Regions from separate parts of the Kitasatospora sp. NPDC057518 genome, predicted to be linked through region 2. Evidence: riboswitches for the same ligand, from Rfam matches in the RefSeq annotation. Region 2 holds a riboswitch; each other region holds the start of a gene.

Region 1 (7,428 bases), on a different contig from region 2:
GTTCGCGGAAGTCGTCCTTGTGCACCACCAGCGCCCGCCCGCTGCGCCCGCGCGCGGCCTGGTGCGGCGCGGCGGCCTGGAGGGTCGCGGTCAGGTGCAGCCGGGCGAGCGCGCCCTGCGGGCGGCGGGCGCGGATGGTGTGCCCGCCGGTGGTCTCGGCGGGGGAGCGGCGGCCCTGGGCGCCGTGCCCGGTGCCCTTCACGGTGAACAGCCGCGTCCGGTACGGGTCGCCGGCCGCGACCGGCGCCGACTCCCGCGCGGGGGCCGGGTGTTGGGCCGGTACGGGCGGCTGTGCGGGTGCCTCGGGGCCATCGGAGGCGGGGTCCTCGGGGGAGGGCGCCTCGGGCGCCTCGGGGCCGCCGTCGGACGGCTCGGGCGCGCCGCCGCCGTCGGGGCCGCCCCCGTCCGGGCCGCCCTCCGGCCCGTCGCCGTCGTCGCTGCCGCCACCGTCGCCGTCCGGGCCGGGCCCGTCGTCCTCGGGCTCCGGCTCCTCCTGCTGGGCGTGCTCCTCCAGCGTCCGGTCCAGCTGCTCCTCGTCCAGCCCGGGCGCGTCGAAGGGGTTGCGGCGGCGGCGGTGCGGCAGTGCCAGCTGGGCGGCCTTGCGGACGTCCTCCTCCAGCACCTCGGTGCGCCCGTCCCAGGCGGCCAGCGCGACGGCGGTGCGGGCCATCACGATGTCCGCGCGCAGCCCGTCCACCTCGAACGCGGCGCACACGGCGGTGATCTGACGCAGCGCCACATCGGTCAGCTCGACCTTGGGCAGCAACTCCCGTGCCGCGGTGATGCGTTCGGCGAGCGCCCGCTCCTCCTCGGCGAACCGCGCGGCGAAGCCGGCCGGGTCCGCGTCGTACCCGAGCCGACGGCGGACCACCTCGGCGCGCTCGGCCGGGTCCCGGGTGGCGGCGATCTCGACGGTCAGGCCGAACCGGTCGAGCAGCTGCGGCCGCAGCTCGCCCTCCTCCGGGTTCATGGTGCCGACCAGCAGGAACCGGGCCGCGTGCCGCACCGACACGCCCTCGCGCTCGACGTACGAGCGGCCCATCGCGGCGGCGTCCAGCAGCAGGTCCACCACGTGGTCCTGGAGCAGGTTCACCTCGTCGATGTAGAGCACGCCGCGGTGCGCCCGGGCGAGCAGTCCGGGCTCGTAGGCCTTGACGCCCTCGGCCAGCGCCCGCTCCAGGTCGAGCGAGCCGACGATCCGGTCCTCGGCCACGCCGACCGGCAACTCGACCAGCTGGGAGGGCCGTTCGGAGGAGGACGGGGAGTCGTGCGGCCCGTCCGGGCACTGCGGGTCGGGCGCGGCCGGGTCGCAGGCGAAGCGGCAGTCGTCCACGGTGGCGATGGACGGCAGCAGGCCGGCCAGCGCGCGCACCATGGTCGACTTCGCGGTGCCCTTCTCGCCGCGCACCAGCACGCCGCCCACGGCCGGGGAGACCGCGTTCAGCAGCAGTCCGAGCCGCAGGTCGGCCATGCCGACGATCGCGGTGAACGGATAGCGGACGTCACTCATGCCGTACCCCAGTCCTGTCGTGCCTGACTCTGTGATCGTGCCCGGCCCTGCCGCCCCGCCCGGTTCGGCGGTCCTGCCCAGCCCTGCGTCCGTGTCCGGCTCATGCGTCACTCCCAGGGGCCCCGGGCGGGAGGAACGGCAGCGATCCGGCCGCCGGCACCCCGCCCTCGATCAGCTTCCACAGCGCGTCGGTGTCCGCGTGCTCCTCGATCAGGTCGCCCAGCCGGTCCAGCCGGGCCTCGCGCGCCGCGGCGAAGGAGGTGTCCGGCGCCGGGACGAACGCCCGGCCGGACAACTCGGCGACCTCGCGCAGGAGTTCGCGGCGGAACCCGTCGTTCTCCAGCGCGCCGTGCCAGGTGGTGCCCCAGACCGGGCCGACCCGGCAGCCGTCCAGGAAGGGACTGCCCCCCTCCACGGTCACCACCCCGTGGTGGATCTCGTAGCCCTCGACCCGCTGCCCGAACGCCTCGCCGACCGGCCGCGCCAGCACCTTCTCGACGCCGAACCGCACCCGCGTCGGCAGCAGCCCGAGACCGTCGACGGCGCCCGCCTTCGACTCGACCTCGTCCACGATGGAGTGCGCCAGCATCTGGTAGCCGCCGCAGACCCCGAGGACCGGCAGTCCGGCCGCCACCCGCGCCTTCAGGGCCGGCTCCAGGCCGCGCTCGCGCAGCCAGGCGAGGTCCGCGACGGTGGCCCGGGTACCGGGCAGCACCACCAGGTCGGCGTCGGCCAGCTCCTCCGGCCTGGTCGCCCAGCGGACCAGCACGCCCGGCTCCTGCGCGAGCGCGTCCATGTCGGTGAAGTTGGACAGCCGGGGGAAGCGCACCACGGCCACCCGCAGCACGTCCGCGCCGAGCGGCCCGGGCCCGTCCGCCCGGTCCGCCACGGTGGACAGGTCCAGCGAGTCCTCGGCGTCCAGCCAGAGCCCGGGCAGCATCGGCAGCGTGCCCAGCACCGGACGGCCGGTCAGCTCGTGCAGCATCTCCAGCCCGGGCGCCAGCAGCCGCGCGTCGCCGCGGAACTTGTTGACGAACCAGCCCGCCACGTGCCGCTGGTCCTCCGCCGACAGCAGCGCCAGCGTCCCGTACATCGCCGCGAAGACCCCGCCGCGGTCGATGTCCCCGACCACCACCACCGGCAGGGCGGCGGCCGTGGCCAGGCCCATGTTGGCGATGTCGCGGTCGCGCAGGTTGATCTCGGCGGGCGATCCCGCGCCCTCGCAGACCACCACGTCGTAGCGGCCGCGCAGGTCGGCCAGGCACTCCAGGGCGCGCTCCAGCAGGACGGGCTTGCGCTCGCGGTAGTCCAGCGCGCCGACCTCGGCCACCGGTCGGCCGAGCAGCACCACCTGGCTGCGGCCGTCCGCGCCCGGCTTGAGCAGCACCGGGTTCATCGCCGCCTCCGGCTCCACCCGGGCGGCCTGCGCCTGCATCGCCTGGGCGCGGCCGATCTCGGCGCCGTCGGCGGTGACGAAGGAGTTGAGCGACATGTTCTGCGCCTTGAACGGCGCGACCCGTACGCCCTGGCGGGCGAGCCACCGGCAGATCCCGGCCGTCACCACGCTCTTGCCCGCGTCCGAGGTCGTCCCCGCGACCAGCAGTGCGTTGCTCATACCCGTCCCCTCTTCTTCAGCAGTGCCCGCAGCAGGACGTGCCCCGCGACCGTCGTACCCAGCGCCAGTGCGCCCACCCGCCGGGAGAGCGCGCAGGCCCGCTCGATGTCGTCCACCGTCACCGGCCGCAGCTCCGCGCCCAGGACGGGCCGGTGCTCCACCCGCTCGCCGTACCGCAGCGTGCCGCCCAGTCGGACGCCCACCGCGCCGGCGAACGCCGATTCGGCCTGGCCCGCGTTCGGGCTCGGGTGCGCGGAGCCGTCGCGCCGCCAGACCCGCCAGGCGGTCCGGGGCTCGGGGGCGGCGGCCACCGTCAGCAGCGCCGTCAGCCGGGCGCCCGGCCAGCCCGCCACGTCGTCCAGCCGGGCCGAGGCCCAGCCGAACCGGGCGTAGCGGGGCGAGCGGTGGCCGACCATGGCGTCCAGGGTGTTCACGGCGCGGAAGGCCAGCAGGCCGGGGGTGCCGGCCAGGGCGCCCCAGGTCAGCGCGTTCACCACGGCGTCGGCGGTGTTCTCGGCCACCGACTCGACCACCGCCCGGGCGATCTGCTGCCCGTCCAGCGCGCTCGGGTCCCGCCCGCACAGGTGCGGCAGCCGCTCCCGGGCGGCGGCGAGGTCGCCGGCGGCCAGTGAGCGGCCGATGGTGCGGGCCTCCCGGGTCAGCGAGGTGCCGCCGAGCACCGTCCAGGTCGCGGCCGCCGCCAGCGCCGCCCGGCCCAGCGGGCGTCGGCCCACCGTACGGTCCAGGGCGAGCGCGCCCGCCGTGACCGCGCCCACGCACAGCGCGGTGTACCCGGCCCCGGCGGCACGGTCGTCGCGCCACAACCGCCGCTCCAGCCGGGTCGCGGCGCTGCCGAAGACGGCCACCGGGTGGCCCCGGCGGGGGTCGGCGAAGCGGGCGTCGGCGGCGTAGCCCGCGGCGGCGCCGAGCGCGAACACGGCGGCGCGGGCCAGCGGGCGCGAGGCTCGGGTCAGCGGGCGCGGAGCGGGGGAAGGCGCGCGCGGGGTCATCGGCCGCACGGCGGAGGGCAGCTCGGAGTCCGGCCGGGCGGGGCAGCCTGCATCGCGTGCGTGTCCTCACTCAGGGTCCGCGCCCTGGATCGACGTGACGGCGGCGAGAGTCTCCTGGCTTCCGGGTCGAACGCACCCCCGGAGCCTTCCAGCAGCCGTCGACGGCCCGCCGTGGCGATGTTCCGAGCGTGCTCCCCGGTGACAGTGGCGGGACCGCGCCGGACTTCCACCGGCTTCCTCTCCATGCCTCCGTTTGGCCCCAGGATCCCATCACGGGCCCGAACCGGGAGTCAACCGAGGTCACGGAGGGGTTGGTCACACGGGGACGCCGCTGACGCCCGGTCGGATCGCCCGGCGCGGCCCCGCCCCGACCCTCGCCACCGGCACCCCCTGAGTACCGCCCTGAGTACCGCCCTGAGCACCCCGGGAGCGCCCGCCGGGTGACCCGGACGGCCCAGCCCGGTGGCCGGTCGGGCGGAGCGCCGGTGAACTGGGGCTCGAACACCGTCCGGTCCGTGAACAACGTCCGTGAAGAACGTCCGTGAACAACAGAGCGGGGAGCGAGATGCGTTGGGGAACCGCCGCCGTCGTGGCGGCCGCCGCGGTGGGGGCCGCCGTGCTGGTGGTCGGCCGCCGGGCCTCCGAGCGGATGGTCCGTCCGGTGACCGCCGTCCAGGAGTCCGGGCCGGTCCAGGTCCGCGCCCTCGCCGCCGGCCGGGTCACCTTCACCCGCGGCCCCGCGAGCCTGCGTCCCGGCCGCTGGGCGGTGGAGTGGGCGGACGGCGGGCACGCGGTCGTCGAGGAGGTGCTGCACGCCGACGAACAGGGCGTCACCCGCCGACTGGTCCGCGCCGACCGGGGCACCCTCGTCCCCGGCACCGAGGTCCGCTTCACCCCGCGGGTCCACCTCGGCGACCCCACCGAGGCGCTCGGCCTGGCCTTCGCCGACACCACCGCCGACGGCGAGCTCGGCGCCCTCCCCGCCTGGCGGCTCGACGGCAAGCGCGGCACCTGGGTGATCCTGGTGCACGGCCCCGGCGACGACCGCCGGCAGACCCTCCCGGTGCTCCCCGTCCTCGACCGGCTCGGCCTGCCCGCCCTCGCCGTCACCTACCGCGGCGACCGGGGCGCCCCCGCCTCCCCGGACGGGCTCAGCCACTTCGGCGAGACCGAGTGGCGCGACATCGAGGCGGCGGTGCGGCTGGCGCTCGACAGCGGCGCGGGCAAGGTGATCCTGTACGGCTGGTCCGTCGGCGCGACCATCGTGCTGCAGACCGTGGCCCGCTCCGCCTGGTCGCACGCCGTCCGCGGCCTGATCCTCGACTCGCCCGTGCTCGACCTGCCCGCCTCCGCCCGCCGGGACGCCGCCCGGGCCGGCTTCCAGGGCGTCGCCGCCGAGCTCGGCGCCCTCGCCGCCGAGGGCCGCACCGGGGTCGACCTCGCCGACTTCGGCCGCATCGCCGACGGCACCGACCTGCGGGTGCCGACCCTCCTCCTGCACAGCCCCGAGGACCGGATCGCGCCCTTCGGCACCGCCGAGAAGCTGGCCGCCGCCCGCCGCGACGTGGTGAGCCTCCAACCCTTCCCCGGCGCCGACCACGCCACCCTCTGGAACACCGCCCCCGACCGCTACACCGAACTCCTCCGCCGCTGGCTCACCCCGCTCCTCTAGGGGCTCAACCACCCCCCCTGTGCGCGAGGGCGTTTTCGGCTGGTCCCCGCCGCTTTTCCCGGTGCGATTCCCCCCGTCCGGGAATGAACGTTCCTCCCATTCCTCCGGGCCCGCGTGAAAAGTCGGCCCGGCCGACTTCCGGTGCGGCTCGATCCCGATCACGCCGCCCGCCATCCGTCCGGATTCGGGCTGGACAGTCCTGCCGGGCGTCGCCGGGCCGAAACGCCCCCGTGCGGGCCCCTCGGCTGTCAGGAGCAATATTTGGCCCGGCCCCTTACCCCCCACCCGTACGCACGGTGACCGCCCGAGCATTCCCGGCAACCGGCCCGCCCCCCATGGCATGGGCAGGTCACACGTTTCCGGCCAGGCGGTTTGCCGTTGTTGCCCGATCTTGCGGAGGTGCCACCGGCGGTCGCCCGGTCGTACGGACAACCGGATGTGACAGAAGGCCGGTACAAGGGGAAGACTGCTCGACGTGACGTCTCGGAACCCGCGCGACCGTGATGCCCCGCTCCCGCCGACGATCGGTACCGGTGCGACGGTGACCCGTCTCCCCGGAACGGCCCAACGGCCCGCCGGTGGCAGGCCGGGCGGGGCGGGAGTCCCCCGTAACGCAGTACCCCGGCGACGAGGGCCCGCTCCGGCTCCCGGGCGGGGCAGGGTTCCCGTGCCGGAGGGCTTTCCGGCACCGTCCGAGCTGGCGCCGCTGGCCCGCCGGATGCTGGTGGACGCCGTCCGGGTCGCCCGCTGGGCCGGTGAGCTGGCCGAGGTCGACAAGCGCGGCGAGCTGCTCCCGGACGACGCCCGCGCGGCGGGCCGGGCCCTGGCCATGACGGTCGGTGCCGCCGCCAAGGCCTGGGGGCAGGCGCTGCTGGTGGGCCTGGTGGAGGCCCGGGACGGCGGAGCCGGCCCCGGCTGGCGCCTGCACGCCTGGGAGCACGACGACGAGGCCGTGGTGCGCGGCTGGTCGGCGCTGTTCGACGCCTGGACCCTGCTCGCCCCGGTGCCGCCCGCGGCGCTGCGCGGCGTCTTCGCCGTCCTGGCCGGGCAGGCCGTGGACCAGGCCCCGCAGCTGCTGTCCTTCCTGCACCTGGTGGACGGCCCGGTCGCCGAGAGCGAGCTGCTGGAGCTGCTGCGCCGCGGCCTGGACGAGCGCCGGGTCGGCACCGGCCTCGGCGGACCCGGCCTGTCGCCGGTGCCGCACGCGGCCTCGGCCGTCTCCGCCGTCCGCGGCACCTGCCGTGCGCCGCAGATCGACACCCCCGCCGCGCCCTCGGACGTGGCCGCCGTCCTGGACTGGATGCTGGACGGCCTGGCGGCCGTCGGCGCCCTGGTGCGCAGGAACGACGCCGCGGAGCTGTCGCCGCTCGGCCACTGGGCGGTGCGGGCGAAGCTGGAGGAGATCTGCACGGTCGCGCAGACCGCGGCCGGGCACATCGAGCAGAGCGCCTTCGAGCTGCTGAACGCCTGCGCGGACTACTCGCCGGGCCCGGCCCGCGCCGAGTTCCGGGCCTGGGTCGCGGCCCGTCCGGCCGACCGGGCGGTGGGCGAGCTGCTGGACGCCGCCCAGGGCGACGACGCGCTGGTGCGCGGGCTGGCCTTCGAGGCGCTGCGGGTGGCC
Region 2 (7,428 bases):
CGGGCCGCCCCCGGCGCCGGTGACCTTCACGCTGCCGCCCTGGCGGGGCCCGGAGCCCTGGAGGGCCCACAGGAGCGAGGACTTGCCGGACCCGTTGCGGCCCATCAGCGCCGTGACCTCGCCCGCCCGCAGCTCCAGCCGGACGTCCCGGACGGCGGCCACCGGCCCGTACCGGACGACGACCCCCGTCGCCTCCAGCACCGGTTCCCCCGCCACCGCTGCCCGGCGCGGCGGGGGAACCGGCAGGTCCGTGAGCCTCTCCCGCAGCGGCGCGGCGGCCCGGCGGGCGTCCCGGACGGACAGCGGCAGCGGCCGCCAGCCGGCCAGTCGGCCGAGGTCGACGACGGGCGGCGCGATCGCGGTGTCCCGGAAGACCTCGGCCGGGGGGCCGTGCACGACCGTCCCGTCGCCGGGCAGGTAGGCGACCCGGTCGGCATACTGGACGACCCGCTCCAGGCGGTGCTCGGCCAACAGGACGGTCACGCCGAGGTCGTGGACCAGCCGGGTGATCGCGGCCAGCACCTCCTCGGCGGCGGTCGGGTCGAGCGCGGAGGTCGGCTCGTCCAGCACCAGGACGCGCGGGTGCGCGGTGAGCACCGAGCCGATGGCGACGCGCTGCTGCTGGCCGCCGGAGAGCTCGTACAGGGCCCGGTGGCGCAGGTCGGCCAGGCCGAGCAGGTCCAGGGTCTCCTCGACGCGCTTGCGCATGGTCTCCGGCGGGATCGCCAACTGCTCCATGACGTACGCCAGTTCCTCCTCCACCGTGTCGGTGGTGAAGCCGGCCAGCGGGTCCTGCCCGACCACGCCGACCACGTCGGCGAGTTCGCGCGGCGGGTGGTGGGCGGTGTCGCGGCCGTCCACGGTGACCCGGCCGCGCAGGGTGCCGCCGGTGAAGTGCGGCACCAGTCCGTTGACGGCGCCGAGCAGGGTCGACTTGCCGACGCCGGTGCGGCCGACCACCAGGCAGAGCTCGCCCTCCGGGATGTGCAGGTCGACGTCGCGCAGGACGGGCGTGCTCTCGCCGTCGTACACCACGCCGACCCGGTCGAATCGGATCACGTGCTCACCTCGGAGGTCGTGCGGTCGGTGCGGTCGATGGGGGCGGCGTCGGGACGTGCGGCCGGGCGCGGCCCCGGCCCGGCGGCGGGTCCGGGCGTCCGGCCGGGCGGCGGCGAGACGATCCCGGCCGCCCCCGCCAGCAGCAGGGCGAGCACCGGGACGAGCGGCAGAGTCGGCCAAGTCAGCGGGTACAGCGAGGGGTTGAGGTCGGTGGCGTCGTAACCGACGGTGGCGAACAGCAGCACGGCGGCGGTCACCCCGCAGCCGGCCACGCCCCACTCGGCGGCCCGCCAGCGGTCCGGCCGGTAGGTGGTGCGCCGCACCCGCCGCCCGCCGAGCAGCAGGCCCGCCACGCAGAGCACGGCGCCCGCGAGGAAGGCGGGCAGGCCGAGCGCGGCCGGGGCCGTCCCGTCCAGCAGCCCGTACACCCCGGCGCACAGGCCGCACATGCCGAGCAGCATCAGCGCGCCGGTCAGCCGGCGGGAGCGGCGCGAGGCGGTGCCGGAACGCCCGTAGCCGCGCGAGTCCATCGCGGCCGCGAGGCTGAGCGAACGCTCCAGCGCGTCCTCCAGGACCGGCACCACGATGCTGCGCAGGGCGCGGACGCCCTTGCGCCGCCCGGCACGCAACCGCCGTGCCCGGGCGACGCGTTGGACGCTCTGCACCAGCTGGGGCGCGACGCTGAGCGACACCGTCACGGCGACGCCAAGCTCGTACAGGGCCCCCGGCAGCACCCGCAGCGCCCGCTTGGGGTTCGCCAGGGTGTTCGCGGCGCCGATGCAGCAGATCAGACAGGCCAGCCGCAGCCCGTCGAAGGCCGCCGAGAGCGTGGCCTCCAGCGAGACCGGGCCGCCGATCTCGATGCCCGCGTACCAGGCGGGGGTCGGGATGTGCGGCAGGGAGAAGAGCAGGTGGTCGTGCGGGGTGACACCGGTGGCGAAGACGCACCGGAAGACCATCCGGATCGCCACCACCGTCAGGGCCAGCCACAGGTAGTAGGCGAACCCGCGCGCCCACGGCGCCTCGCTGCGGCGGGCGGTGACCACGAAGCCGAGCACGGCGAGGACGAGCAGGAGCAGCAGCGGGTTGGTGGTGCGGCTGGCCGCCGTCGCCAGGGCCAGCGCCCAGGCCCACCAGGCCAGCGGGTGGAGGTTGCGCGGGATGCGCCGGCCCCCCGCGGCCCGCCCGGGGGCGCGCTGCGGGGAGCCGGACTCGCGCTTGTCGAGCGTGCCCACCGGATCACTCGGCCCGTCGGCGGCGGCGCCGGGCGGCCACCACCGTGGCCACGCCCAGCGCCACGACGAGGACCGAGCCGAGCACGGCGGGGACCATCGACCCGGAGTCGTGCGGTGCGTCGGCCACCGGGTTGGCGTCCACCACCCCGCCGGGCACGGCTGCCGCGGACGTGGGCCCGGCCTCGGCCGCGGCCGTCTGCGGTGTCGACTGGTCGCTCGGGGCGTCGGTCGGCGGGGCGGTGGACGGCTCGGCCGGCACCGGCGTGGGGTCGGGCGCACCCGGCGGGGTGCTGCCGTCCTCGGGGATGGCGGGGTCCGTCCCCGGGGTCGCGGCGGACGCGGGCGGACGGGCTCCGCCGGGCTGAGGCGCGGCGGGGGCCGGGGCCCGGCCGCCGGTTGAGCCAGTGCCCCCGGTTGACCCGGAGCCGCCGGTCGCACCGGAGCCGCTGCCGCCCGTCGTACCGGATCCGCCCGCCGCTCCGCCGGAACCACCCGTCGTGCCCTGGCCCGGGTCGGCCGGCTGCCCGCCCGGGCTGGAGTTGTGGGCCCGGACACTGTCCGGCGAGATCGTCGGACGGCCTTCGGTGCCCTCGACGTTGGTGCCGCCGAAGATCCACAGGTCGACGCTGCCGGGCTTCGGCTTGTAGAGCATCGCGCCGAGCTGGCTGTAGGACCACTCGTTCTGGCCCGGATCGGCGTGCCAGTACGACCAGTACGCGGTGGCCGGGGGCGTCAGGACGCACTTCTCCTGCTCCGGCGTCGGGTACTGCTTGCCGCCCTGGAAGCCGCTGTAGCCGATCCGGCAGATGAAGGCCGGGCCGTCGTGGCCGGTGCCGGTGGTCTTCCAACCGCCCTGGTTGAGCAGGGTGAACCCGGTGGTGGGCGTGGTCCCGCAGGAGCGCAGCAGCGGGCCGCCCCACTTGCCGAAGTCCACGGCGAGTACGGCACCGGAGGTGGTGGTGCACTGCTCGATCGGCAACGGGGTCGCGGCGGCCGGGGTGGTGCCCGCGGCGACGCCGCCGAAGGCGAGGGCGAAGGTCAGCGACGCCGCCCCGGACAGCCGGGCGAGGCGCGTGCCGAGTCCCCGGCTCACCGGTGACGCCCCGGGGCGGCCGCGGTGCGGCGACGGGCGACGAGGACGGCCCCGGCGCCGAGCGCGGTCAGCGCGCCGGCTCCCGCCGTCAGCGCCAGTGCCTGGCTTCCGGTACTGGCCAGGCCGCCTGAACCGGTCCGCACCGGTACGCCCCCGGCCTCGGCGACACCGCCGGACGACGGGGCGTCGGTGGCCGGGGCCGGCCCGGTCGTGGTGGGCGAACCCGTCGGGGAGGACGTCCCCGTCGGGGTACCTGTCGGCGTCCCGGTGGGAGTAGGCGTCGGCGTGCCCGCGAGGTCGCGGGACAGCGTCCCGAAGGAGATGCCGGTGGCACCGCCCAGCACCTGTGTGGACGCGCGGACGTCCGACCCCCGCTGCCCGGCCGCCGCGACGTTGAACCCGCCGTCGCCGTTCTGCTGCCCGGCGAGGAAGTCGAGCGCCTTGGCGATCTGTCCACCGTAGGCGGCCTGGCGCAGCGTCATGCCCTGGACGGCCAGCGCGGCCGAGTTGGTGGAGTCGCCGGACGCGCCGGGGAAGCCGCCGTCGGGCAGCTGCCGCGCGGCGAGCCAGCCGAGCCCCTGGTCGACCGCCCGGGCGGCCTCGTCCCCGGGGACGAGGGCGAGGGCCATGACGGCCATCGCCGTGCTGTCCACGTCGGAGTCGCCGGTGGCGGGGATCAGGCTCGGCCAGGAGCCGTCCGGGTGCTGGAGGCCCTTCAGGTAGGCGATCGCGGGGGCGGCGCTGGTGGACTCCCCGGCCCGGAGCTGGGCCATGACGGCGAGCGCCTGGGAGAAGACGGAGGTGGCGTAGGCGTAGTTGCCCGGGGCGGCGCAGCCGGTGGTCGCGTCGGCCTTGGCGCACACCAGCGCGGCGAGGGCGGCGATCAGGTCGTGGCCGCCGAAGTCCCGCGGGTTGCGGCCGACGGCCTGGGCGAGCAGCGCCTCCTTGCCGATGGACCCGCCGCCGGCGTACTCGGTGCCGATCGCGGTCCAGTCGTTGACGGTGCGCTCGCTCGCGTCCTTGCCCTGCTGGTCGAGGAAGTCGACGATCCGGCGCAGCGCGGCGTCGTCGGTGCCGGTCGCGGCGAGGGCGTAGGCCCCGTCGATGGTCAGGCCGAAGTCGGCGAAGGCCGGGAAGCCCTCGTAGTAGTGGCCGTCGATCAGCCGGGCCGGGTCGGTGAGGTAGGCGCTCCCCCTGGCCGCGTCGGGTTTCCTCCCCGCGGGCGGGGTCGGCGTGGTGGTGGGGCCGTCCGGGTTGTGCCGGACGGTGGTGAGGTCGGTACCGGTGAGGGCCAGGAGGGCCTGCTCGGTGGCGACGGCGTCCGGGTCGGTGGTCGACTCGTCGGGGCCGAGGCCGCCGTCCTTGCCCTGGCGGGCGGCGAGCCAGGCGGTGGCGGCGGCCCGGTGGGCGTCCTGGCCGGTGGCCCGGAAGACCTGGGCGGCGATCGCGGTGCTGGTGGTGTCGCCGGGGGCGCCGGGGTACGGGAGGAGGGAGCCGTCGGGCTGCTGGCTCGCCGCGAGCTGGTCGGCGGCCTTCCTGGCGGCCGCTTCGTAGCCGGGGGCGGTCCGCAGGGCGAGGGCGGCGATCGCGGTGGCGGACGGGTCGGACTCGCAGTGGTCACCCGCGACGATCATCGAACCGGCCATGCCGCCGTCGGCGCACTGGAAGGCCGCGAACCGGGCGAGGGCCGGGGCGGGCGGCGTCACGCCGGCGCGCTGGAGGGCGATGACGCCGAGGGACTGGACCCAGGGCGAGGACGCGCCGAGGAAGTCCCCGGCGGCGGTGCACCTGCCGTTCTCCCCCGCCCCCGTGCAGACGTGGTCGGTGAGCGCGGCGACCAGGTCGTGGCCGCCGAAGGCGCGCGGGTCGCGGCCGGTGCTCTCGGCGACGAGGGCCAGCAGGACGGCGGCCCTGGTGTCCGGCGCGCCGGTCGGCCCGTCGGGGTGCAGGAACGCGTCGGTGTGGGCGTCGAGGAAGGCGACCACCTTGCGCAGCGCCGGGTCCTGCGTCCCCGCCGCCGCGAGCGCGATGGCGGTGAGGGCGGTCCGGGGGTAGTCGGGCCCCGGGGCGGCCCAGTTCTCCATGTGGTCGCCGCCGACGAGTTGGCCGGCCAGCCAGGCCGCGGCGGCCGCCGGGTCGCCCGTGGCGGAGGGGGATCCGGTGGGGCTCGGGCTCGTGGTCGGGGTTGCCGAAGGGGAGGCGGAGGGCGAGGGGCCGCCGTTCCTGGCGCGGACGGAGTCCGGGGTGAAGTTCGGCGCCCCGCTGGTGCCACCGATGTCCGTACCGCCGTAGACCCAGGCCTCGACCTCGCCGGGCTCGGGCTTCTGCGTGCCGGCCCCGAACCGGCTGTAGGACCAGGTCTGTTGGCCGGGTTCGGCGATCCAGTACGACCAGTACGCGGTGGCCTGCGGGGTGTTGACGCACGGCTCCTCGGCCGGTGTCGGGTACTGGGCGCCGCCGTTGAAGGTCCCGGTCCCGAGCCGGCAGATGAAGGCCGGTCCGTCGTGCTCGGTGCCGGTCGTGGTGAAGCCGGCGTTGTGCAGCAGGTTCATGCCCGTCGTGGGGTGGGCGTCGCAGCCCCGGACGACGCCGCCGCCCCAGTGGGTGAAGTCGACGGCGACGATCGCGCCCGTCGTCGCCGTGCACTGCTCGATCGGGTCGGCCGAGGCGGTACCCGGGTACCCGAGCAGGACCGTGCCGCAGGCGGCGACGGCGACGGTGCCGGCGACCACCAGCGAGGCGAGGTCCCGGTTTCTGTGACGTGTGCGATTGCTGCTGACCCTCACGACGACTCCCTGGTCGGTCGACACGCGAGGCGACGGCGCAGCCGACGGTCGCCCGCGGGCACGGGGGCCGTCGAAACCGCGTCGTAGTCCGCGACGACGCAAGTGCTCTGTGAACAGACCCCCGGTCCAGGCATTCCGGCTCACCCACCCTCAGGTGGGTCCACGGTTGCGGGTCAGCGCCGGAGTTGGACCGGCTTCCCCTGAATGCCGAGGGCAAAAAATCGGTTCATCAGACCACGCTGACCGACGGAGAGTCAACGGGGCGTCAGGTCGATCACATCACCTCGTCGGGCGACGGACCTGTGCGGTAGCGTCCGCGGTGGCCGAGCGGGGGAACCCGGTGCGAACCCGGGGCTGACGCGCAGCGGTGTGGGGCGGTGACCGTGCCGTCCCGAGCCCGAATGCCCGCCCGGCCACGCACCACGGCGAATGCCGGCCCACGCGATCCGGGCGGCGACCGCTCCGGCAGTCGCGCGCCCCGAGCGGACGTGGGAGTCCCGGGGCAGGGTCGGCGCCCGCCACCCCAAGGAGCCTGTCCCGTGCCCCTCCCCACCCCGTCCCGCGCCGCCTCGGCGACCACCGTCGCGCTGACGGCCGGAGCCCTGCTGCTCTCCGCCGTCCCCGCCCACGCGACGGCCACCCCGGCCCAGATAGCCACCTCCAAGAGCACCGGCGTCACGTACCTGAAGTCCCTCCAGGCCGCCGACGGCAGCTACGTCACCGGCGGCGGACTCTCCAACGAGTGGGCGTTCAGCGCGCTCGCCGCCGCCGGAACGGCCGCCGCCGACGTGACCCCCGGCGGGGACACCGGCAGGAACGCCCGCCTCGTCTACCGCAACCAGCTCGCCGCCCCCGGCTGGCCCGGCACCTCGCCCGTGGCCACGGACTACGAGCGCGCCGTCCTCAACGCCTACGCGGCCGGCATCGACCCCGCCCGCGTCGGCCCCGGCCGCAACCTCCTCGCCGACCTCACCGCCTACTGGCAGACCGCCGAACCCGGCTACTACGGCCCGTCCGCCAACTTCAACGGCACCGTCTTCGGCCTGCTCGCCCTCGCCGGCGCCAGGACCCAGGCCGGCGCCCAGCGCGCCCCGCAGCCGCTGCTCGACGCCTCCGTCACGGCCGTGCGCGCCAACCAGCACAACGACGGCGGCTGGAACTACAGCAAGGCCGCGGGCGACCCGACGGCACTCGCCCAGGGTGGCGACATCGACATGACGGGTGCCGCCATGGCCTCCCTCTGCACCGCCGGAGT
Region 3 (7,428 bases), on a different contig from region 2:
CGGGTGGCGTCCGAGGCGTACGGCAGGAGGGCCGTCTCCCGGGCGTTCTTGATCGCCCGGGCCACCGCCCGCTGCTGCTCGGCGGTGAGCCGGGTGACCCGGCGGCCGCGGATCTTGCCGCGGTCGGAGACGAAGCGGCGCAGCAGGTCGGTGTCCTTGTAGTCGATGTACTCGATGCCCGCCGCGAGCAGCGGGTTGGGCCGGGGCTTCGGCGGGGCGGATCGTTTGCGCACGGGAGGACGCTCCTTCAGTGGACGGGGTCGAGCAGGTCCTGGAAGGCGTCCGGCAGGGCCTTCCAGCCGGGTTCGCCGGCGGCGAGTTCGGCGTCGGTGAGCAGGCAGGAGTCGAGCAGGTCGGTGATGCCGTCGACGTCCAGCCCCTCGGCGGTGAAGCTGAGCTGCTGCACCCGGTCGCCGTGCCGGGGGTGCCAGTCGAGGGCGGCGGCGGCCCGGCGCGCGGGCGGGTAGAGCTCCCAGGCCGCGTCGGGCAGGGAGGTGAGCCAGGGCCCGCACTCCTCGACCGCGAGGTTCGCCCCGGCGGCGTCCCAGGCGAGTATCAGGTCGGGCCGGTTGGCCAGCCAGAACCGGCCGCGGCTGCGCTGCGCCGCCGGGACGAGCAGTTCCAGCGCCCGGTGCAGCCGCTCGGGGTGGAGCGGTCGGCGGCGCTCCCACAGCAGGGTGGCGACGCCCGCCTCGTCCCGCTCCTGCGGCAGCAGCGCGAGCGCCGGGTTGACCCGGTCGCGGGCGGCGGCCACGTCGAAGCCGCCGAGCGCGGCCCGGGTGAGCGCGCCGGTGCCGAGCCGGACGGTCCGGGCGGTGGCGTGCAGCTGGCGCAGGAGGGCGAGCCCCGGCGCGTGCGCTGCGGCGCGCGGCACGGCGAGCGTGCCGGCGTACTCGATCTGGTGGGCGAGCGCCTCGGCGCGGGTCCGGTCGTCGCGCGAGGCGGTCTGCTCGCCGTGCTCCACCAGGTCGTCGGGGACGGAGAGCTCGCCGACCAGCCGGTCCGGGTCGACGGCGGTGACCACGCCCGCCAGTTCGACGGCGTCGTCGAGCCGCCTCCCGTCCACCTCTCCCCCGGCGATCACCTCGACCGCGGGGTGCGGGTCGCTGCCGCCCCACAGTTCGACGATCGCCAGTCCGTACCGGCCGCCGTCGGCGATCTCCAGCAGCCGGGGCAGCAGGTCCTCGCGCAGGGCGCAGCACGGGCAGTCGTTCGCCAGCGGGACGTCGGCCACGTCGAAGGCCCCGGCGGCGTCGCGCAGCTCGCGGCGGACGGTGCCGAGCGCGGCGTCCCGCAGGTCGTGGTGCAGGACCACGGCGTCCACCGCGGCCGCCGCCAGTTCCTCGACGGCGGCCCGGCGCTGCTCCGCGTGCAGGCCGGCGACGACCACCACCGGCAGCCTGGTCCCGTCCACGGCGCTCACCAGCTCGCCTTGCGGACGCCGGGCAGGTGCCCGGCGTGGGCGTGGGCGCGCAGGTTGACCCGGGAGAGGCCGAAGGCCCGCAGGTAGCCGCGGGGCCGGCCATCCACGGCGTCCCGGTTGCGGACCCGGGTGGCGCTGGCGTCGCGCGGCTGGCGGGCGAGCTCGGCCTGGGCGGCGGCGCGCTCGGCGGGGCCGGTGCCGGGGTGGGCGATGGTCCGCTTGAGCTCGGCCCGGCGCTCGGCGTGGCGGGCGACGACGGCGCGCCGCCGCTCGTTCTTGGCGATCTTGCTCTGCTTGGCCATCAGACCTTCTCCCCCCGGGCGCGGATGCGGGCGACGGCGGCCTCGATGCCGATCGCGTCGACGGTGCGGATGCCCTTGGCGCTCAGCGCCAGCCGGACGTACCGGCCCTCGCCGGGCAGCCAGTAGCGCTTGCGCTGGATGTTGGGGTCGAAGCGGCGGCCGGTGCGGCGGTGCGAGTGCGAGATCGCGTTGCCGAAGCCGGGCCGGCGGCCGGTGAGTTGGCAGCGGGCGGACATGGGTGCTCCCTGGCGTCCGGGAATGGGCAGGACCGGGCTCACGTTACACCAGATGAAAATGACTTCCATTTCGATGTACGGTTCGAGCCAACCCCTCGGACCGGACCCCGAGACCCCGACCCCCAGACCCCAGGAGGACGTCCCATGGCCCGCAGCGAACTGCGCCCGGTGATCAGGCTCCGCTCCACCGCCGGCACCGGCTTCACGTACGTGACCCGCAAGAACCGCCGCAACGACCCGGACCGGATGGTCCTGCGCAAGTACGACCCGGCCGCGGGCCGGCACGTCGACTTCCGCGAGGAGCGCTGACCCCGGACACGCGAACGGCGCCTCCCCGGACTCGGGGAGGCGCCGTGGGCGGCCGGGCCGCTCGGCTCAGGAGCCCTCGGGCGTCCAGCGCTGCTCGACCCGGGCGAGCTTCCAGTACCCGATCGCGATCGCCCAGACGACCACGAACAGCCCGGCGATCGCGTAGCCCACGTTGTCCAGCGAGATGTCCGCGACGAACCCGGTGACCGGGTCGGTCAGGTCGAGCTTCTCGTGCAGCACCCCGACCAGCTCGATGGTGCCGATGATGAAGGCCACCGCGATCGACAGACCCGTGATGGTCAGGTTGTAGTACACCTTCCGGACCGGGTTGGCGAAGGCCCACTGGTACGCGAAGTTCATGAACGTCCCGTCCAGGGTGTCGAACAGGCTCATCCCCGCCGCGAACAGCAGCGGCAGGCAGACGATCGCGTACCAGGGCAGCCCGGAGGCCGCGCCCGAGCCGGCCATCACCATCAGGGTGACCTCGGTCGCCGTGTCGAAGCCCAGGCCCAGCACCATGCCCACCGGGAACATCTGCCCCGGCCGGGTGATCGAACGGGTCGCCCGGTTCAGCACCCGGGCCATGAAGCCGCGCGAGTCGAGGTGCGCCTCCAGCTCCTTCTCGTCGAACTTCCCGGCCCGCATCGAGCGGAACACCCTGAGGATGCCGAGCAGCGCCGCCAGGTTGAGCGCGCCGATCAGGTAGAGGAACACGCCGGAGGTGGTCGTCCCGATCACGCCCAGCCACTTGTGGGTGGCCGACTCGTCGTCCATCAGCGTGTTCGCCAGCTGCGCGCCGCCCGCCACCAGGGCGGCCATCAGCACCACCATCGAGGAGTGCCCGAGGGCGAACCAGAAGCCCACCGAGACCGGCCGCTTGCCGTCCGCCATCAGCTTGCGGGTGGTGTTGTCGATCACCGCGATGTGGTCGGCGTCGAAGGCGTGCCGCATACCGAGGGTGTACGCGGTGATGCCGAGGCCCACCCCGAAGACCTGGGTACCGACCGCGTACCGCTCGGGCGCGACCAGGAAGATCAGCGTGCCGAAGGCCACCACGTGCATGGCCACGATCACCGCCATCAGCCCGGCCGTACGGACGGTGTCCTCGCGCCGCCATCTGAAGCTGGGCAGCACGGAAGGGGCCGGCTTCGCGCCGGCGGCAACGGTTTCGGGCAGGGTCATCTGCGGATCACGCTCCAGCACCTCGTGGAAAACCTCGTGAGATGCCGTGGCCGGTCTCCTGGCTGACGGGATACCCGTGCCCGCCTTCCCAGGTGCGCGAGGCACCCAGTGGCTCCGTGGGCACGGACGACGTTCCTCCGCGGGCGGAGGAACGACCCGATCACAGTGGCGAGGGCCGCTCCGGGCTGGGACCCCTGAGGGTCCGTCACCGGTCTTCCCGAGCACCACGGCGGGGAACACCGTAGGGGCCGCGCCCCGACCCGTGCAAGGCTGCGCACCTGCGCAGGTGTCCAGGATCACAGGCGACCGCCTGCAAGAATGTCCGCATGCATCTCGTACCGGCCGACCGCGCGGGCCACCGCACCATCGACGGGCACCGGGTCTGCGAGGCCATCGCCGCGATCGGCGACCCCGCGCACGTCCGGTCCTGGGCCGAGCGGTTCTCCCTGCTCGCCGACCCCGGACGGCTCGCCCTGCTGCTCGCCCTCCACCGGGCCGGCCCGCTCGCCGTCAGCGACCTCGCGGTGGCCACCGGCATGCGCGACCCCGCCGTCTCCCAGGCCCTGCGGCTGCTCCGCACGGCCGGCGTGGTCACCGGCGACCGGGACGGACGAGTGGTGCGCTACCGGCTCGTGGACGAGGCCATGCGCCCCCTCCTCGACGAGTGCGCCGCCGCCGAGCACCACGAGCCCAGCGCGGCAGTGGGCTGACCCCTCCCGCCGACGCCTGCCCGACCTGCCGACTCCCGCTCGGTCCGCCGACTCCCGCCCGGGCCGCTGACTCCCGCTCGGGAAGGCGCGCCGCGAACGGCCCCGGCCAGTACGATCATGATGTGCCGTCCCACCCCCATGCCTGGCCCGCCGACCGCTGGAACACCGACCCGGTCAAGGCCCGCGTGCTGGCGGTCGCCCGCACCCTCACCTCGGCCACCCGGGTGCTGGACGTCCTCTCCCTGCTGAGCCCGCACGGCATCGAGTGGTACTTCACCGTCAACCCCGGTTCCGTCTTCGCCGACCGCGCCCTGGACGAGTACCTGCACGGCCTGTCCGGCTTCACCGTGCTGGACTGGGACGACGCCGTCCGCCACCGCTTCGACCTGGCCGTCGCCTGCGCCGTCCACTCCTCCATGCACCACCTGGACGCCCGCCTCGTCGTCCTGCCGCACGGCGCCGGCTACAACCGCCTGGTCACCGAGTCCACCGGCGACACGGTCAGCGCCGCCGGCCTGTCCCGCAACGAACTCACCCACCGCGGGCGGGTGTTCGTGGACGTCCTCGGGCTCTCCCACCCCGAACAGCTGGACCGGCTGCGGACCTCCTGCCCCGAGGCCCTGGACGTCGCCCGGGTGGTCGGCGACCCGTGCTTCGACCGGATGCTCGCCAGCCGGCGCTCCCGGGACGGCTACCGCGCCGCGCTCGGCGCCGTCGGCGGCCGACGGCTCGTCGTCGTCAGCTCCACCTGGAGCGAGCACTCGTTATTCGGCCGCCACCCCGACCTGCCCCGGCGGCTCGTCCGCCAACTGCCCGCCGACGAGTACACGGTGGCCGTCGTCCTGCACCCCAACGTGTGGAGCCGCCACGCCCCCGGGGCGCTGCTCGACGACGCCCGCCGGATGGGCCTGCGCCTGATCCCGCCCCACCAGGGCTGGCAGGCCGCGCTCGTCGCCGCCGACTGCGTGATCGGCGACCACGGCTCGGTCACCGTCTACGGCGCCGCCCTGGAACACCGCACCATGCTCGTCGCCACCGGCGCCGCCGAACTCGACCCGCGCTCCCCCAGCTACGCCTTCGGCCAGGCCGCCCCCGTCCTCGACCCGGACGGGGACCTCGCCGCCCAGCTCGAACAGGCCCTCGCCGAGGCCCCGGCCGGCCTGCGCGAGATCACCGACCGCTCGCTCGCCCACCGCGGCGAATCCGCCCGGCTGCTGCGCCCGCTGCTCTACTCCTTCCTGGACGGCCTGGACGAACCCGGGGACGAACCGGCCCTGCCGCCCTACCCCAGGCCCGTCCCCTGCCCCGGGGCCGCCGAGTGGCCCACCGCGTACGACGTCGAGGGCAGCACCGAGGGGACCGAGGTGAGCCTGCGGCGCTACCCCTTCCACCCGGACGACCACACCCCGCGCGGCTTCCACGCCCTCACCGACGAGCACCCGGGCGACGCCCTGCGCTACACGGCCGAGGTGATCGCCCGCACCGAGGCGCACGCCGAACGCCCCGCCACCCGCTGGCTCGCCGACACCGCCGCCGAACTGCCCGGCCTCGCCGTCGCGGTGGCCGCCCTCGGCCCGGCCCGCCACCTGCTCCGGCTGCACGGCGGCCGGCTGCTGGAGGCCCGCGCCGAACCGGACTGGGGCCGCCCCGATCCCGCCGTCGACCCGCTGCTGCTCGGCTCCGCCGTGGCCTGCTGGCTCGCCGACGGCGGCGACCCGGCCGGCCTCCCCGAGCACGGACTCACCGTCCGCACCGGCGGGCACCGCACCCGGGTGTCCTTCCACACCGGGCCCTGACCCCGCCTGGCCCGCTACGGACCGCCCCTCGGCCCGGACCGCCCCTCAGCCCGCCAGCTGCCGCAGCCGCTCGCGGCTGCGCTCCGCCAGCTCCGCGTCGTCCAGCTCCTCGGCGAGGGTGACGAGCAGGGTGTGGGCCTGCGCCTCCTTCGCGTACTGGTTCCGCTCCTTGGCCCGCCGGGCGCAGTCGTCCGCGTGGGCGACGGCGAGGTCCAGCTGCCCGAGCGCCCGGTGGGCCCGGGCCCGGACCAGCGGCAGCTTCATCAGCATGTCGGTGTCCCGCGTCCGCCCGGCCCGGGCGGTGGCCTCGGCCAGCAGGGTCAGCGCCTCCTCCGGACGGCCGTCGGCGATCAGCGCCTGCGCCAGGTTGTAGCTCTGGACGATCTCGCCGTGGTCGTCGCCCCGGTTCTCCGCCAGGGCCAGGGTGAAGCGCTCCACCGCGTCGCCCGGGCGGCCGTCGGCCAGGCAGAGCAGGCCGTCGGTCTCGTAGAGCACCCCGACCACCCGGCGGTTCGTCACCAACGGGACCAGCTCCGTGGCGAGCGCCAGCTGCTCGGCGGCGAGCCGGTACTCCTTGCGCTCCTGGTGGGCGCGGGCGAGCTGGTTGCGCATCTTGACCACGGCGGCCGGCTGGTTGTCCCACTGGGCCGACTCGATGCCGAGCCGGTGGGTGGCGATCCAGTCATCGTAGAGCTTGCGGCCGTGGTACAGCGGCCAGAGCGACTCGCAGAGCCGCCACACCTCGCCGTGCCACCCCTGCGCGGCCGCCTCCTCCACCACCGCGCGGAAGTCGGCGCGTTCGGCGTACAGCCACTCCAGGGCCGCGGCGTCGGAGGCGAAGCCGGGCAGGTCGTCGCCGCTCGGGTCCTGCAGCCGGAGCCGGTCCCTGCCCATCGTCCGGTCGGCGAGCGAGGCACGGCCCCGGAAGTACGCCACGACGCCGGCGAGGAGCCCGGCGCGGTCGGGCAGCTCCCGCGTCCGGCCGTAGGCGTGCAGCCGCACCACGTCGTGGGCCCGGAATCGGTCCTCGCCGTCGTCGTCCACCACCTCGTCGAGCACGTGGACGCCACGCAGCTCCCTGACCGCCTGCTCGGCGCGCTCGACGCCGACCGCCCGCGCCAGTTCGGCGGACACGAAGGGGCCGGGGTGCACGCCGATCAGCTGGTAGAGCGCCCGGCCCGGCGCCGACAGCCGCTCGTGGACCAGGTCGTACGTCGCGCCGAGATCGCTCTCCTCGTCCTCCAGCATCGCCAACCTGCCCTCCCGGTCGTGCAGTTCGGCCACCACCCGGCCGACCGGCAGGCTGTCCCGGTCCAGCAGCTGGCTCCCGACCGCGTTCAGCGCGAGCGGCAACCCGCCGCACAGCTCGACCAGTTCGGCCAGTTCCCCGTCGGTTCCCCGCCCGGAGCCCACCCAGCCCCGCACCAGTTCGGCGCCCGCCGCCGCGCTCAGCGGCCCGAGTCGGCGCAC
Region 4 (7,428 bases), on a different contig from region 2:
GCCGGACAGCGTCTCGCGCTTGAACAGGTTGGACACCTGCGGCTCGATGCACTCGTACACGCCGGCGATGGACGCGATGGTCGCGGTCGGCGCGATGGCCAGCAGCAGCGAGTTGCGCAGGCCGGTCTCGGCGATCCGGGCGCGCAGCGCCGTCCAGCGGTCGGCCCACTGCGGGGCGGCCGTCGGGAAGTGGTCGATGTGCAGCTCGCCGCGGGCGGCGCGGGTCTCGCCGTACGCCTCGTGGCGGCCGAGCTGCTCGGCCAGGTCGGCGGAGCGCTCGTACGCGGTGAGCATGATGCGCTCGGCGATCAGCGTGGACAGGCGGGCGGCCTCGGCGGAGTCGAAGTCGATCCGCAGCTTGAAGAAGACGTCCTGGAGGCCCATCACGCCGAGGCCGACCGGCCGCCAGCGGGAGTTGGAGGTGCCGGCCTCGGTGGTCGGGTAGAAGTTGATGTCCACCACGCGGTCGAGGAACGTCACGGCCGTGCGGACGGTGGCGTCGAGGCGCTCCCAGTCCATGGCGCCGAGCAGGTCGTCGACGGTGGCACCGGGGGCCACGTGGGCGCCGAGGTTGACCGAGCCGAGGTTGCAGACGGCGGTCTCGGAGTCGTCCGTGACCTCCAGGATCTCCGTGCACAGGTTGGAGGAGTGCACGGTGCGGCCCGGCAGGGCGGTCTGGTTGGCGGCGCGGTTGGAGGCGTCCTTGAAGGTCATCCAGCCGTTGCCGGTCTGCGCCAGGGTGCGCATCATGCGGGCGTACAGGGTCTGCGCCGGGATGGTGCGGACGGCCTTGCCGGCCAGCTCGGCCTTGCGGTAGGCCTCGTCGAAGTCGGCGCCCCACAGGTCGACCAGCTCCGGCACGTCGGCCGGGGAGAACAGCGACCAGTCCTGGTTGGCGTTGACCCGGCGCATGAACTCGTCCGGGATCCAGTGCGCCAGGTTGAGGTTGTGGGTGCGGCGGGCCTCTTCGCCGGTGTTGTCGCGGAGCTCCAGGAACTCCTCGATGTCGGCGTGCCAGGTCTCCAGGTAGACGCAGGCCGCGCCCTTGCGGCGGCCGCCCTGGTTGACGGCGGCGACCGAGGAGTCGAGGGTGCGCAGGAACGGCACGATGCCGTTGGACTTGCCGTTGGTGCCGCGGATCAGGCTGCCGCGCGAGCGGATGCGCGAGTAGGACAGGCCGATGCCGCCGGCGTGCTTGGACAGGCGGGCGATCTGCGCGTAGCGGTTGTAGATCGAGTCCAGATTGTCCAGCGGCGAGTCGAGCAGGTAGCAGCTCGACATCTGCGGGTGCCGGGTGCCGGAGTTGAACAGCGTCGGCGAGGAGGTCAGGTACTCCAGGCGGCTCATCAGGCCGTACAGCTCGGCCACCTCGCGCACCGACTGCTCGGAGTCGCCGACCGCCAGGCCGCAGGCGACGCGGAGCAGGAAGTGCTGCGGGGTCTCGATCACCTTGCGGGTGATCGGGTGGCGCAGCAGGTAGCGGGACTGCACGGTGCGCAGGCCGAAGTACTCGAAGCGGTCGTCGCCGGCGGTGTCGATCAGCGCGTCCAGGGCGGCGGCGTGCTTGGCGACGAAGTCCGCGGTGGTGTCGCCGATCAGGCCCTCGGTGTGGCCGACGGCGATCGAGGCGGAGAAGGACACCGAGCCCTGGCTGTTCGCCTCGTCGACGATCTCCAGCGCGAGCAGGCGGGCGGCCAGCTTCGAGTACTGGGGGTCCTCGGCGATCATCGACGCGGCGGCGTCCACGGCCAGCCCGCGCAGCTCGGCGAAGTCCGAGCCGGCGTGGCGGCCGCGCAGCGCGGCGGCGGCGACATGGCCGGGGTCGACCTCGGTGAGGTCGGTGCTGCGGTCGGTGAGCAGCCGCAGCAGCGCGCCCCCGGGGTCGGAGACCGTCGGGTCGGTGAAGGCGGTACCGGAGCCCTGGGCGGGCAGGGTGGCTGAGGCAGCGGTGGTCAAGGCGCTCTCTCCTGGCGGCGATCGGCGGCGGTGCTCGGGGGGCCACCGGGCCGATCTGGGCAGGGGAGCACGGCGCGAACGCAAAAAAGCGTCGCGCGAGGTGACTCCCCGGCCCGCCCGCGAGGCCCGGAGGGGTACTGCTGGTGCCGGCGCGGCCTCTGCGGGAGGGCCGTGGCGCACGCCGTCGGCAGGTACTCGGACTCGCGGGGTGCGGCTGCTGGAGCCGCCCGCTCACCGCTGCGGGGCAGTCCCGGATTCGCACCGGGTTCCCCTGCATCGACAGCAGAAGCGAGCATACATGTAGTGGTGTCTCACTGAAGCGACCCCAGATGTAGTACGGCGCCGCGTGTCGGGACGATGACCGGCAGTACCAGGAACGTGGTGCGCGATGGCCCTCGGCAGCCCCGGAACCGGGCCGGGGCCGTCCTGGTTTCGATACGGAATGGTCACCGGGAGGACCGGCGCTCACGAGGATGCCCTACGATCTGGGCGCATGAGCGACGGAACTGGCGTACCTGGGCAGGGGCCGCAGGGAACGCCTCCCGCCGGGCCGGGGGGCGCACAGAGTCAGCAGCCGGTGGTACCTGGTCCGGTACCGCCGCCGAGCGGGGGTTTCGGGCCGCCGCCCGCCTCGTACGGGCCGGTGGTGCCGTCGGTGCAGCCGGTCGCGCAGCCCATCCCGCCGGTGCCGCACCCGGTCGCGCCTCCGCCGCAGCCGGCTCCGCCGGTGGGGCAGCCGCACCCGCAGCCGGTCGGGCAGCCCCAGCCCGTCGCGCAGCCGCAGCCGCAGTGGCACCTCCAGCAGCAGCCCCAGCAGCCGGTCCCGCAGCAGCGGGCCGAGCCGGACTGGGACGCGCTGGCGGACCGCAACGAGGTCGAGGGCAAACGCCGTCGCCGGATGAAGGCCGTCGGTGTGGTGGCCGCGGTCGCCGTGGTGGGCGGCCTGGTCGCGGGCGGTGTGGTGCTGCTCCAGGGCAAGAAGGACGACGGTTCCCCGACCGTCGCGAAATCCACCCAGCCGACCGTCCCCCCGAGCACGTCCGGTACGCCGGACGACCCGTCGAAGCCGATCTGGGAGGCTGCCACCGACCCGGCGCCGCAGGACGCGGGAGCGCTGTTCTCCGCGCTCCAGGTGACGATCAACGGCGCCACCTGGAACCGCACCGTCGTGTCGCTGGACTCGCCCTGTTGGGACGGGAACTCCACGACCGGAGGGCTGGGCAAGGTGCTCGGCGACCAGGGGTGCCAGCAGGTGCTCCGGGCGACGTACGTCTCCGGGGACAGCGCGGTCACCGTCGGGGTGGCGGTCTTCGAGCACAAGCTCCAGGCCGAGACCGCGCTGAAGAACTTCGCCGGTCAGCTCAAGGGCGCGCCCGCCCCCGGTTCGCCGGCGTTCTGTGCCGGTCCGGGTTGTACCGGCACCCACAACAGCCTGGGCCGGTACGGCTACTTCACGGTCGAGGGCTCGGCGAAGGGCGGCAACGCTCCGGACGCCACGGCGACCGCCGCGGCCGCCGGGTTCACCGAGCACGTGAAGGGGCAGTTGCTCAAGCGCGCCAAGGCCGCGTCCTCGGCCGCGCCCGGCGTCCAGGGCACCCCGGCGGGCTGACCCGCCGTGACACCCCGGCCCCGGCGGTTCGTTCGCCGGGGCCGGGGGAGTGTGGCAGGCTCTCGGAACAGTCATTTCGCATGTGTGTTCCGGTTGCGTCCGTGGGGGGCGGCGCCGGCGAGCAACCGGAGGAGCGGTCCGTGGCCCTGCCCAGAGCCCTGCGCGGCAAGCCGGCCGTCCTGGCCGCGGCCGGGATCGTCATCGCCGCGGGAGCGGTCGCCCTGCTGGACCACGACGGCAGGGCGGAGGGCGAACAGCCCCCGAGGGTCCCGGTGTCGGTCGGCCTCCCCGGGCGTACCCTGCCGCCGGAGGTGGGCCGGGACCTGCTCGCCCGGGACCCGCAGGCCTCGCCGAACGCCCGCGCCGTCCAGCAGTTCCTCGCCGACCTGGAGGCCCAGGCCCGTACCGGGCAGAGCGGCGGCACGGTGATCGGCCAGCACGTCGAGGCGCACAACGAGCGCAACAACCCCGAGTACGGGGACTACCGGGGCACCAAGCAGGTCGGCTACTACTACAAGAAGGCCGCCGACATCACCGGCAAGCTGCCCGGCTTCGTGGAGACCGACCTCGGTCCCGGCTACGGCCAGAACGGCTGGGGCGTCGGCAATCCGCGCTCCTACTCGGCCGGCCGCTGGCCCACGTGCCGGGCCGGCTGGCAGTACACTGACGACGCCGTCGACCTGCTCTCCGCCGTCTGGAACGGCCACCCGCGCGCGGAGGACGGCGGCTACGGCGCGGCGGGCGTGCAGCAGAACTGCGACGGCAGCAGCACCGAACTTCCGGACAACGGCGGCGGCCCGGCCGGGATCGTCGGCATGTCCTTCCACCAGCCCTACCCCGGTTCGGACGTCAAGTCCTTCGACCGGGTGCTCTGTTCGAACTCGCCGGCGGCCAAGGACCCCGACTGGTTCGGCCGGGTCGTGGACGGCGCGCACGACACCCCCGAGTACCGCGCGCTGATCACCGACCTGTCCTATCTGGCCGACCACCTGGAGTACCTGGCCTCCCGGGACGTGCCGGTGCTGCTGCGCCCGTACCACGAGATGAACGTGCTGGACTGCTCCCGCCGGTTCTGGTGGGCGGGCCAGAAACCGGCCGACTACCAGGCGCTGTGGAGGATCACCTACAAGTACCTGGTGGAGACCAGGGGGTTGCACAACCTGCTGTTCGTCTGGACCCCGGTGTCCTGGGACGGTGCCCCGGGCGTGGACCCCTGGGACTACTACCCGGGCACCCAGTTCGTCGACGTGGTCGGGGTGGACGACTACAGCGGCAGCCCGGCGCACCCGATCGGCACCGGCGAGGTGTGGACCAAGCGGTACTACGACGGGCTCTCCGCCTACGGCAAGCCGCGGATGCTGGCCGAGTCCTTCGCCGTCCCGGTCAACTCCCGTCAGCCGGAGACCCTGCGGCGCACACCCTGGACGATCTGGACGGTGTGGGGGCAGTCGCTCACCGCGAACAACCTGACCCCGGACCAGCCGCGCAACTCGGCCGCGGACGTCACCGCCACGTACCGCAGTCCGCTGGCGCTCACCGGCGGTTCCGGCCCGTTCGGCGCGAACGTCGACTGGGGCGGCCTGCACGTGCGCTGAGCCGACGGCACGTTCGTACGGTGCTCGGCGCTGTGAGGTCCGCCGCACCGCGGGGATCCGCTGAACGGGTGGAATTCCGGCTCCGTTGCGCCGTGTGGCATCCTGTGGCGGCGAAGCCGAGGGCGGGGCGAACGGCCGGGACGGGCCCGGAGGGGGCGGGGGATACGGGATGACACGTACGGGTCCGATGCGCGCGGCCGGCGCGGTGGCCGTCTGCTGGGGCGTGGTGCTGCTCGGCTGGGCCGGGTACAACTGCTTCGGCCAGGTCGGTGTCGCCACCTACCTCAAGGGCGTCTTCTACTACGGCGGTTCCTCGGTGGCCGCCGAGACCGGGAGCCTCAACTACGGCCTGCTCTACCTGGTCTCGGGCGTCCTCCTGATCCGCGGGCGCGACTGGGCGCTCGGGGTGGCGGCCGGCGTCGCGCTGGTCGAGGGGTACAACCGGGTGCGCAGCCTGACCGGCGCGCTCCTGGACGAGCCGCAGCAGAAGTGGTTCACCGGCACCACCGAGGGCTGGCTCAAGCTCGCCACCTTCGGGCTCGGGGTGGTCGTCACCGCGGCGCTGATCGTGCTGCTGGCCCGGTCGGTCTGGCGGGAGCAGCCGCGAGCGGCGGTGGCCCCCGCGCCGCAGCCGTTCCAGCCCCAGCCGTATCCCGCCGCCTGGGGGCAGCCCCAGCCCCAGCCGTACTCGCAGCCCCAGCCCCAGCCGTACTCGCAGCCGCAGCCGGCCTGGCCGCAGACCCTGCCCGGACAGCCCCAGCAGCAGCCCCAGCCCGGTTGGGGGCAGCCCGTGCCGGGCCCGCCGCCGATGCCGTACCCGCAGCAGCAGCCGGTCCAGCCGTGGCCCGCCGCCTCGTCGCAGCCCGGCGCGCCGGCCCCCGGCCCGGTGCAGCCCGGTCCCGTCGTACCGCCGCCCGCGGACCGTCCGCCCCAGGGCTGACCGCCCGGGGCCGACCGCCCGCGAACGATCCGTGCCCCGCCGGGGGCTGAGACGACACCAGACGAGGAACTTCTTTCGCCATGTCATCGACAACCGCCGAGCGGGCGGTGCTGACCACGTCCCGCGAGGCCGCCCGGCTCGCCGAGCGACAGATGTCGTGGAAGCCCCGGGTGACCCCGTTCTACATCTCCTTCGCGATCATCTTCGCGTTCTCGGTGTGGGCGTACGTGCCCAATCCCACTCCGCTCGGCTGGGCCATCACCATCCTGTGGGGCATGCCGGTCTTCGGTGTGCTGATCGGTTTCCAGGGCGTGCTGATGGTCCGTCGCCGGCTGCGCAAGGTCAGCCGGATGACCCCGGCCGCGCCCGTCGAGGACGACTTCCTGATCGTGCTGGTGCCGACGATCGGCCGCCACGACACCTACCCGGCGCTGGAACGCTCGGTGCTCTCGTACGTCGAGCACCTTCCGCCGTACTTCCCGTGGATGCGGGTGGACATCCTCACCGAGGAGGGCTGCGCCGCCGCGGAGAAGATCGACGAGCTCGCCGAGCGCCACCAGCTGATCCGCGTGGTGACCGTACCGAAGGCGTACGAGACGCCCAACGGGACCAAGTTCAAGGCCCGCGCCAACCACTACTCGCACGAGCTGCGGATCGAGGAGGGCGAGGCGGAGGACGACGTCTGGGTGCTGCACATGGACGACGACACCGGCGTCGGCCCGGACACCGCCGCCGCCGTCGCCCAGTTCGTCAACCGGCAGCGCCGGGCCGGGGACGACGCCAAGCACATGGCGCAGGGCATCCTGACGTACCCGCGCGAGAACGCCGTCTCCACCTTCACCTGGCTCGCCGACGCGATCCGCCCGGCCGACGACATCGCCCGCTTCCGGGCGATGACCGGCACCGGCACCCCGATCGCGGGCGTGCACGGAGAGCTGCTGATCGTGCGCTCCTCGGTGGAGGCCACCATCGGCTGGGACTTCGGGCCGAAGACGATCGTCGAGGACGCCCAGATGGCGCTCAACTTCTGCCAGCGCTACCCCGGCCGCAGCGACTGGTTCAACGGCCGCTGCTACGGTGCCTCGCCGGCCGGCGTCAAGGACTTCCTCAAGCAGCGCGAGCGCTGGGCCTGGGGCCTGGTCGCGCTCTGCTTCAACAAGACGATCCCGCTGCGGTACCGGTTGTTCATCGGGATGGGCATGGTCAGCTGGGTGCTCGGCCCGCTGCAGCACGTCGGCCTGGTGCTGCTGGTGGCGTGGTTCACCGGCACCTGGAACACCTCGCCGGTCACCCAGTCCGTGGTGCTGGTCTGGTCGATCAACTTCGCC

What was found. Region 2 has a riboswitch for cobalamin ahead of ACFU7Z_RS24610 (prenyltransferase/squalene oxidase repeat-containing protein). Riboswitches for the same ligand answer to the same signal wherever they lie in the genome.
Region 1: linked by a shared signal. The riboswitch ahead of ACFU7Z_RS07520 (cobalamin biosynthesis protein) and the one ahead of ACFU7Z_RS24610 (prenyltransferase/squalene oxidase repeat-containing protein) in region 2 are both predicted to bind cobalamin.
Region 3: linked by a shared signal. The riboswitch ahead of ACFU7Z_RS30075 (HoxN/HupN/NixA family nickel/cobalt transporter) and the one ahead of ACFU7Z_RS24610 (prenyltransferase/squalene oxidase repeat-containing protein) in region 2 are both predicted to bind cobalamin.
Region 4: linked by a shared signal. The riboswitch ahead of ACFU7Z_RS21040 (ribonucleoside-diphosphate reductase subunit alpha) and the one ahead of ACFU7Z_RS24610 (prenyltransferase/squalene oxidase repeat-containing protein) in region 2 are both predicted to bind cobalamin.

What each region holds. Positions count from the first base shown of each region.
Region 1 covers NZ_JBHVEU010000046.1:22,639-30,066, forward strand. The annotation lists gene ACFU7Z_RS07510 (putative cobaltochelatase) at 1-1,510, opposite strand, end outside; gene ACFU7Z_RS07515 (cobyric acid synthase) at 1,611-3,125, opposite strand; gene ACFU7Z_RS07520 (cobalamin biosynthesis protein) at 3,122-4,135, opposite strand; cobalamin riboswitch at 4,243-4,376, opposite strand; gene ACFU7Z_RS07525 (alpha/beta hydrolase family protein) at 4,701-5,807, shown strand; gene ACFU7Z_RS07530 (hypothetical protein) at 6,475-7,428, shown strand, end outside.
Region 2 covers NZ_JBHVEU010000256.1:741-8,168, reverse strand. The annotation lists gene ACFU7Z_RS24625 (ABC transporter ATP-binding protein) at 1-1,059, opposite strand, end outside; gene ACFU7Z_RS24620 (CbiQ family ECF transporter T component) at 1,056-2,294, opposite strand; gene ACFU7Z_RS24615 (hypothetical protein) at 2,299-3,387, opposite strand; gene ACFU7Z_RS24610 (prenyltransferase/squalene oxidase repeat-containing protein) at 3,384-6,173, opposite strand; cobalamin riboswitch at 6,281-6,425, opposite strand; cobalamin riboswitch at 6,504-6,580, shown strand; gene ACFU7Z_RS24605 (hypothetical protein) at 6,713-7,428, shown strand, end outside.
Region 3 covers NZ_JBHVEU010000377.1:265-7,692, forward strand. The annotation lists gene rpsR (30S ribosomal protein S18) at 1-233, opposite strand, end outside; gene ACFU7Z_RS30055 (CobW family GTP-binding protein) at 248-1,414, opposite strand; gene rpsN (30S ribosomal protein S14) at 1,420-1,725, opposite strand; gene rpmB (50S ribosomal protein L28) at 1,725-1,961, opposite strand; gene rpmG (50S ribosomal protein L33) at 2,106-2,270, shown strand; gene ACFU7Z_RS30075 (HoxN/HupN/NixA family nickel/cobalt transporter) at 2,337-3,452, opposite strand; cobalamin riboswitch at 3,483-3,696, opposite strand; gene ACFU7Z_RS30080 (metalloregulator ArsR/SmtB family transcription factor) at 3,779-4,162, shown strand; gene ACFU7Z_RS30085 (hypothetical protein) at 4,285-5,958, shown strand; gene ACFU7Z_RS30090 (AAA family ATPase) at 6,004-7,428, opposite strand, start outside.
Region 4 covers NZ_JBHVEU010000199.1:1,539-8,966, forward strand. The annotation lists gene ACFU7Z_RS21040 (ribonucleoside-diphosphate reductase subunit alpha) at 1-1,932, opposite strand, end outside; cobalamin riboswitch at 2,125-2,269, opposite strand; gene ACFU7Z_RS21045 (hypothetical protein) at 2,684-3,565, shown strand; gene ACFU7Z_RS21050 (glycoside hydrolase family 26 protein) at 3,706-5,160, shown strand; gene ACFU7Z_RS21055 (hypothetical protein) at 5,330-6,100, shown strand; gene ACFU7Z_RS21060 (glycosyltransferase family 2 protein) at 6,181-7,428, shown strand, end outside.